One region of the Rothia sp. HMSC061D12 genome, then DNA from elsewhere that is predicted to be linked to it. Evidence: riboswitches for the same ligand, from Rfam matches in the RefSeq annotation. Region 1 holds a riboswitch; the other holds the start of a gene.
What was found. Region 1 has a riboswitch for thiamine pyrophosphate ahead of HMPREF2682_RS07925 (ECF transporter S component). Riboswitches for the same ligand answer to the same signal wherever they lie in the genome.

Region 1 (4,171 bases):
CGTGCAGGGTGAGGTTGATGCCGCTGCGCAGTACGGGCAGGTCGGTGGGTACGGGTGCGGGGGTGTCGCCGAGGCGTTTGATGGTGCGTCGGCGTGCGCGTCGTTGTTTGGGGGTGGGTTGTGCGCGGGTGATGCTGAGGTTTTCGGCGCGAAGTAGCGCCTCGCCGTGCTCGCTATCGCTGTCGTTCTGCGGCGCACGCGGCACGTAGTTGGGTACCCACACGCCTGCGTCGATGAGTTCTTGGCGGGCTTCGGTGAGTACGGTGTCGGGTGCGCCGTCGTGGGTGATGGTGCCGCCTTCGCCGAGTACGATAATGCGGTCCATGTGCGGCGCCCAAATGCTCACGCGGTGTTCTACGACGAGCAGGGTCGCGCCGGTCGCCTCGGCAGCGGTGAGGATGCTGTCGCGTACTTCCTGCACGCCGGAGGGGTCGAGGTTGGCGGTGGGTTCGTCGAGGATCATGGCGCCGGGGTGCATCGAGAGGATGCCCGCCAGGCCGAGGCGCTGTTTCTGCCCGCCGGATAGCGCACTGCTGGGGTGGTCGAGGGGCAGGTGGTTGAGCCCTACTGCGGTGAGGGCTTCGGTGACGCGGCCCCAGATTTCTTCGCGGGGTACGCGCAGGTTTTCGGGGCCGAAGGCGACGTCGTTGCCGACGGTTGCCATGACGATGGAGGATTCGGGGTCCTGCTGCATCATGCCTGCGGTGCCGCGCGCTTCGGCGGGTGCTTGCCCGTTGATGGTGATGGTGCCGCCGGCGGATTCGCCGTCGTCATCGTGGAGCACACCGGCGATGGCGTGCAGGAGCGTCGATTTGCCAGCGCCGGAGGTGCCCAGTAGCAGGACTTTTTCACCGGGGTTGATGGTGAGGTTGAGTCCGCTGATGACGGGTTCTGGGCGTCCGGGGTGGTGCCAGCTGAAGTTGTTGAGCTCGATGCGCGCCCCGCGCGGTGTTGCTTCCATGATGGTTCCTTAGCCTTGTGGCTGCTGTAGTGTGCCGAGTGGTGACTCGTGGTGAGTGACTAGTTGGTGGCTAGTTGCTGGTGGTTAGCGGCGGGTCTTGCCGGATGCCAGCGAGGAGAGCACACCGGTCTTGGCGAGGTTCTGCACGAGAATCCACGCCAGGAAGCCTGCGATAACTGCACCGGAGATGACGGCGCACGCTACGTAGATGATTGCCTTGACCGGTTCCATGTCGGGGTAGTAGATGAAGATTTCGTTAACGCCCATGAACAGGCCGCTGAGCGCACCAGCGAAGATGGCGACGGTTGCGTTCCAGCGGCGGTAGCGGAAGATTGCGAAGGCGATTTCAGCGCCGACGCCCTGGAAGAAGCCGGCAATCAGGATTTCGCCGCTCCACGCGCCGCCGGTGAAGAGTACGGAGATGAACGCTGCGACGATTTCGCCGAAGAGCGCGGCACCGGGCTTGCGGATGAGCAGGCCGCCGAGGGTACCGCCGAGCAGCCATGCGCCGGCGACGATGGGGCGGAATTCGGGTGCTGCTACGAGTGCGGTTTTGGCGGCGGGGCCGACTGCGATGTCCCAGATCCAGAAGATGACGGCGCAGGCTACTGCGATAACTGCGGCGATAACGATTTCGTTGACTCGCCAGCGCAGGTTCGGCTTCTTCGCTTCTTCCTGGGTAGATGCCTGGGAGGCGGGGGTTACGTTCTGTGACATTGGTGATCCTTCCGTCGTTGGAAGGGGAATGTCCTCGCCCTCTGATTGGACGAGGGCATTGAGAAGAAATTCGACTCCCTACGCCGGTACTAACCGGATCAGGTTCGAGGGTCTGCTTAGCACTCTCAGCGCCTCGGTGGCGCTCCCCTGTCGTTTGGGGTTCCTTGTCCGTGCCGTTGTGGTGCGGGTGGAAGCCCAGGTTCGATTGTAGGCGTGTCTGGCTGTTCGTGCCAATTTGCCGCTTTTTGTTTCGTTCTTCTGCCCGCATTACAGAATTGCACGGTGTACAATTTTGGGACGGAGAGGCTCCAAGGCGGCACGAACGCCTTAAACCCTATACGCTAGGGAGTGGCGCTCTTTTCTCACCCAACCCCGAAGGGGTTCACGGGCAGGACGCCGCATCGTATACAGCTAAGGAGATACACATGAACCCCGTCGCTAAGCTTGCTATTGCGGGTATCAACATGGGCGCTGCTGCCCTGGTTGGTAAGGGCCTGGGCGCAGCCTGGACTAAGGCTACCGGTAACCAGCCTCCCGCCATTTCCCACGAGTCTGAAGACACCCTGCGTCAGGTCATCCTCTGGACCGTTCTGACCTCCGTCGCAGGTGCTGTGGTGAGCTTCGGTATTGCTCGCCTGCAGCGTCGTTTCTTCAACTAAGACTTTGCGCCTTCCGCGCGAAAGTTCATGAACTAGGCGGTACGTATCTTCGCTCGGTACGTACCGCCTGGTGTTCCCTCTTCAGCACGCCCGCCCCACTTCAGCCGGTTTCATGCCGCCGCTACGCTGAAGCGCCACCTCGGCATCCGAAAGCACAACTATGACTATTTCTTCTCCCCGTCGTAAGACGAAGGCTCCGCGTAGGGTCGTTGACCACGCGAACAGCCGCCGTTCGGTCGCGTCCTGGGTCATGTGGGATGTTGGTTCGTCGAGCTTCGACTCGATTATGACGACCTTCATTTTCACCGTGTACCTGACCAGTAGCTACTTCGGCACGCCCGAAGAGACCTCTTCGGCGCTGTCGCTGGGTCTGACCATTGCCGGTTTCCTCATTGCGATTCTGGCGCCGGTCACCGGTCAGCGTAACGACAAGTCCGGCAGGGGCATCTTCTGGCTCGGCGTGAATACCATGCTGTTGGTCGGTTCGATGGCGGCGTGCTTCTTCGTGGGCCCCACCCCGCAGTACCTGTGGCTGGGTGTCGCCCTGATTTCTGCGGCGAGCGTGTTCAGCGAGTTCGCGTACGTGAACTACAACGCGGTGCTGCCGCGCATCTCCCACCCGGAGAATATCGGTAAGATTTCGGGCGCCGGATGGGCTGCCGGCTACATTGGCGGCATCCTGGCGCTGGCTGTGGTGCTGTGGGGTTTTGTGCTTACCCCCGAGGTGCTCGGCCTGAGCACCGATAACGCCCTGAATATCCGTGCGGTTGCGCTGTTCGCAGCCGCCTGGTGTCTCATCTTCTGCGTGCCGCTGCTGGTGCGTATGCGCACCCGCGAGCGCTTCCTGCCGGAGGTGCTACCCACCCGCGAGCTGCGCTTCCTGGAGCTCGGTATGGAGCGTCTCTCCCCGGCTCGTCAGGGCGGTCTGCTCGCCTCCTACAAGGCGCTGTGGCGCACCATTAAGCGACTGAAGATGACGTCCCCGCAGACCCTGTGGTTCCTGATTGCTTCGGCGGTGTTCCGTGATGGTCTGTCCGGTATTTTTACGTTCGGCGGTATTCTCGCGGCGGGCACCTTCGGTTTCAGCACTTCCGATGTGATTCTGTTCGGTATTGCCGGTAGCGCCGTCGCCGCGGTTGGTGCGATTCTGGGCGGCTACCTGGATGACTACCTGGGCCCGAAGGCGATTATTGTTATCTCTCTGGTCGGCATTATCTTGGCGGCTACCCCGCTGATGTTCTTCCCCGAACCGGGCGTGTTCTGGGTATGCGCCCTGTTGCTGTGCCTGTTCGTGGGCCCGGCGCAGTCCGCTTCCCGCACCTTCCTGGCTCGCCTGGCTGATCCCGGTACTGAGGGTGAGCTGTTCGGCCTGTACTCGACCACCGGCCGTGCCACCAGCTTCCTGGCACCGATGCTTTTCGGCCTGTGCGTGAGCCTCATGGGCGCGCAGATTTGGGGTGTGCTCGGCATTCTGATTGTTGTGGTGGCGGGTCTGCTCCTGCTGCTGCCGGTGAAGGCTCCCGGTCCTCTGCGTGTGCGTGCGGCTCGCCGCGAGCAGAAGCGTGAGCAGAAGCGCCGCGACAAGGCAGCCAAGTAAGGCGACTCAGTAAGGCTGCTCAGTAAGGCTGCGCGGGGCTAAACACCCCGCACCCCGCAAACGCAACCTCGCAAACACAACAGGAGGGGCGGGTAGAAGATAATTCTTCTACCCGCCCCTCCTTCGTGCTTAAGCAGTGCTTATTCGGCGGTGCTCATCAGCGGAGAACCGCGGTGGCTAGTCCTCCACCACGTCATCCTCATCATCAGAGACAGCATCCTCAGAAGAGTCCAGCGC
Region 2 (4,171 bases), on a different contig from region 1:
GCACGCTCCACCTCCTCGAGGCTACGCGCCACATCCGCGGCAAACTCCTCGCCACCGTACAGGCTCAACCACTCCGCGTACGGGTGGTCCGCGTGGTTCTGCGAGGAGAGCACGGCGCCCACCTCTTCGTACAGCCAGTAGCAGGGCAAGATAGCGGCTGCGCCGACCACGTAATCATCACCGGCGGCGGAGGCGCGCAGGAAATTCGTGTACCCCATCGTAACGGGCGAAGGCCCACCCAGGCGTGCGCGGTTCGCCAACCAGCCCTCGTGCAGCTGCGATTCGGCGGCAATCGCCTCGTGCGCGCCAGCCGCCCAGTGCACCTGCGCCTCAGCGGTGTCGGCACGCGCCGAAAGGGTCGCGAGCGCACGCGAATAGTCGCGCAGGTAGAGGGCGTCCTGGTCCAGGTAGAAGGAGAACAGGTCCTCGTCGAGGGTGCCGTCGCCGAGGGCACGCACGAAGGGCAAGTCCAGAATCTGGCGCCAGGTTTCGCCTCCCGCAGCCCAGAGCGCGGCGGTCCAGGGGCCGGCGGGCTTTACGACGGCTTCACCGGCGGATACGGGGCTGACCGGCAGCAGTCGCTCCGGGCTGGTGCCATCAAGAGCGTTGCCCTCAGAGTCGGTAGTGGCGAGCAGGTGATGCCACGGGTAGGCGGAGGCTGCAGCCTCCAGACGGCGGGCACGGGCGGCGTGATCCACCGGGCCGTGACCCTCACCGGAACCGACCTGCAAACCGGCACCTGCGGCAATGGACTCGTGGAGCCAGCGGGTGCTCCACTGCAGGGCACGGTGGGTATCGTCGCTGGTCAGAGTGTTCTTCTGGTCTGCGGCAGGCTCTGCGGCCTCCGCGTGCTGCAGTAGCTCCACGCCCAGGCGGGTTGCCAGCGAGGAGGACAGGGAGCATCCGGTGCCGTGCGTATTGCGGCTGTCCAGACGCGGGGTGCGCACGTGCGCGCAGGTGCCGTCCGGGAAGACCGCGGTGTTACCGGCGTCCTGACCGCACAGGTGGCCGCCCTTCACAATGACGGTGGTTCCGGTCGCCGCCGCGAGGTTCGCCGCCTGCTCGTGCGCCTCATCAAAGGTCTGAGCGGGTTCCTTCTCGCAGAGCACAGCGAGCTCCGGAATGTTCGGGGTAATCACATCCACGAGCGGCACGAGGTCGCGTAGCGCCTGCTCCGCTTCCGCCTGTAGCAGACGGTCACCGCTGGATGCAATCATGACCGGGTCGAGTACGACCACGGGCACGGGGTGTTCGCTCAGCCAGGTGCGGACGGTGCGGATCGTGTCCGCGTCGCCGAGCATACCGATTTTCACGGCGTCCACCGTGACGTCATCAAAAACGGCGGCAAGCTGCGCGGTCAAAAACTCCAGGGGCGGGGTGAACACTTCACGGACCCCGCAGGTGTTCTGGGCGACCAGTGAGGTGGTCACGCACATGCCGTAACCGCCGGATGCCGTAATGGATTTAAGATCCGCCTGAATACCCGCACCGCCGGAGGGGTCGGTTCCCGCAATCGAGAGGACCCTCGGCACGCGAGCTGTCTGGGGTGCCCGGGGGTTTCCGGGAGCGCTCGCGCCGGGTACAGGGTTGGTGGTGGGTGCGCACGCGGGCGCGGTAGGCTGCTCTGCCATCATCGATAATCCCTTCGCTAGTTCGAACTAGAGCAGGTTCAATGGGTGATTCTCTCAGCCTTGAGTGTTGTGTTCTTACGCCGTTTCGTGCGTCCGCTGTGCCGTAGCCCTTCGTTGGGCGGTCAGTTGGGCGGGTTAGCGGGTCGCAGTCGTCTCAAGGCACCCCATATCGCTCTGCCAGGTTATCACAATGATTCTTAGTAACTGAAAGTTTTGCGGGTGACCAGTGAATCTCTCCGAAATTTTCGTTTGTCGGCGCCCTTCACAACGGTGCTCTTCACAACGCGTCCCATCCACACATCATCCCAGCACCAATCACTCCCCCAAGCCACCGCCCCAAAGCACCCGTTAAACGAGTAGTGCCCGGCACCGCTTCACACGGTACCGGGCACTATCAGCCGGGCATATCGCCGGACATATCAACCGGGCTTAGGCTAGAGGGTTTAGGTCAGGGCGAAAATCTCTGCCGGTGAACCCTCCGCAATGATCCTACCCTCGTGTAGCAGGACCGCACGGTCAGCCAGCGAGGCGATACGCGCATCGTGCGAAATGATCAGCACCGCACGGTTCGCCAGCACGGCGCTCAGGGACTCGGTTGCGTCCGCGAGCTCCAGCTGGGTGGTGGACTCGTCCAGAATCACGGCGTGCGGGTCAGCAAGCACAATACGTGCCAGCGCCAGCTGCTGAATCTGGTCGCGGGTCAGCGGCGAATCCGCGCCGCTCACGACAGTATCCATGCCCTGCGGCAGGTCGCGCCACCAGCGGGCACCGATAGCGTCCAGTGCCTCGCCCATCTGCTCGACGGTTGCATCCGGCACGACCACCGTAAAGTTATCGGCGAGGGTGCCGAAGAAGACATGCGCTTCCTGGGTGCAGACCAGCAGGCGCGGGCGGCCGTCGGCGGCGGCATCGGTCGGGAAGTCGCCGTGACCAACCGGGCGACCCATCACGGTGATGGTGCCCTCCAGGGCGGTCAGCGAACCGCCAATCAGACGAGCCAGGGTGGTCTTACCCGAACCGGAACGACCCACCAGGGCAAGTGCCTCACCGCGGCGAATCTTCAGGTTGATACCTTCCAGAACGAGGGCGTCCGGCGAGTAGCCGTAGGAGACGTCGGTGCAGTCAATGGCGTACTCCGGGTTCTTCACGGCTTCATCAGATACGGCGGCGAACGCTTCGGCACGGTGCTGTGCACGCGCCTCACGCTGCTTCTTCGCCAGGGAGACCACACCGAACACACGACCCATGTTCACCAGCATGATGCGCAGGCTGCTGACGTGGTGGTTCAGCATGTCGGCGAGGATTCGCAGGCTGAAAACCATGACCGAGGCGGTCGCCACGGCGCCCCAGCTTGCCCAGCCGAGAGCCACGCAGGCGGCGCCCCAGAGCATACACAGAATCGTGGGGATCCAGGCGTTGATAGCATCCACGGTGAAGTACAGCTGGCGGATGCGCACCATGCCCAGCTGCGCAGCGAACTGGCGCTTGTTCTCACCGGCGAAGGCGTCTTCGCGGGCGGTATGAACGCCCAGCTCACGGATCGTGGAGGTGCCGCGAATGTTCTCGGTCAGCACGCTGTTGAGGTCGCTCACGCGCTCCTGGGTGGTCTGGTTGCGTGCCGCCATGAGCGGCAGCATCTTCGACATGATGAGGGCAAGACCGGCAATCATGGGTAGCATAATCAGGCCCATAGCCGGGCTCACAACCGCTAGCGAGATGGTGGAGATCAGGAAGTACAGCAGCACGTAAATCGCGCCGAGCAGGTCCTCACTGACGGACTTGGCTGCCGAGGACAGGTCGTCGGTCACGCGGGTGAGCAGGTCGCCGCTGCCGGCTTCTTCCACGGTGCGTGCGTCCAGGTCGAGGGTGCCGTCGAGGGTGTCCTGGTTGGCGTCACGGGTGACGAGCGCACCCAGTCGCGCCGCGCTGTACGAGGAGACCATGAGGGTTATTGCCTGCACGATGAACGCCGCCAGGATAATCAGAATCGGCTGCCACGGGTAGCTGGAGAACTTGCCCGCCACCACGTCGTCCACGGTGGCACCAATCTGCAGGGGCACCACCGCACCCATGAGGGTACTGACCATGTAGATGACGAAGGTGTAGAGGGCTCGCCCCTTATGCGCCGCGAGGTAGTTCCACATGCGGCGTGCCACGTAGGCGGGGGTTTCGATGGGGAGCTGCTTTGCCATGCTAGTTCACCTCCTGATTCTGAGTGGTTTCAGACTGAGTGGTTTCCGGGTAGCCGTCGCGTTCCATGCGGCGGGTCGTCTCCGCGGTTGTGGAGACAACGTAGACCTGCTCCAAATCCTGTAGCAGGCCGGGGTAGCCGACGGGCAGGCGGTCGCTACCGATCTGGGTTTCCATCGCATCGTAGATGTAGCGCTGGCTGGGTTCGTCCACGGAGTTCAGCGGCTCGGTCAGGATGAGCACCTGCGCGTCCTGTGCGAGTGCGCGGGCGAGCGCCAGACGCTGACGCTGACCACCGGAGAGGTTCGCGCCTTCGCTGGTGATGCGGGCGGCGAAGTAGTCTTCGGGGT

Region 2: linked by a shared signal. The riboswitch ahead of HMPREF2682_RS01325 (bifunctional hydroxymethylpyrimidine kinase/phosphomethylpyrimidine kinase) and the one ahead of HMPREF2682_RS07925 (ECF transporter S component) in region 1 are both predicted to bind thiamine pyrophosphate.

The regions. Positions count from the first base shown of each region.
Region 1 covers NZ_KV830309.1:2,925-7,095, forward strand. Annotated here, with positions in the region: gene HMPREF2682_RS07920 (ABC transporter ATP-binding protein) at 1-961, opposite strand, end outside; gene HMPREF2682_RS07925 (ECF transporter S component) at 1,046-1,678, opposite strand; TPP riboswitch at 1,737-1,837, opposite strand; gene HMPREF2682_RS07930 (DUF4235 domain-containing protein) at 2,104-2,337, shown strand; gene HMPREF2682_RS07935 (MFS transporter) at 2,498-3,934, shown strand; gene HMPREF2682_RS07940 (P-loop NTPase family protein) at 4,112-4,171, opposite strand, start outside.
Region 2 covers NZ_KV830305.1:341,490-345,660, reverse strand. Annotated here, with positions in the region: gene HMPREF2682_RS01325 (bifunctional hydroxymethylpyrimidine kinase/phosphomethylpyrimidine kinase) at 1-1,634, opposite strand, end outside; TPP riboswitch at 1,623-1,808, opposite strand; gene HMPREF2682_RS01320 (ABC transporter ATP-binding protein) at 2,075-3,823, opposite strand; gene HMPREF2682_RS01315 (ABC transporter transmembrane domain-containing protein) at 3,825-4,171, opposite strand, start outside.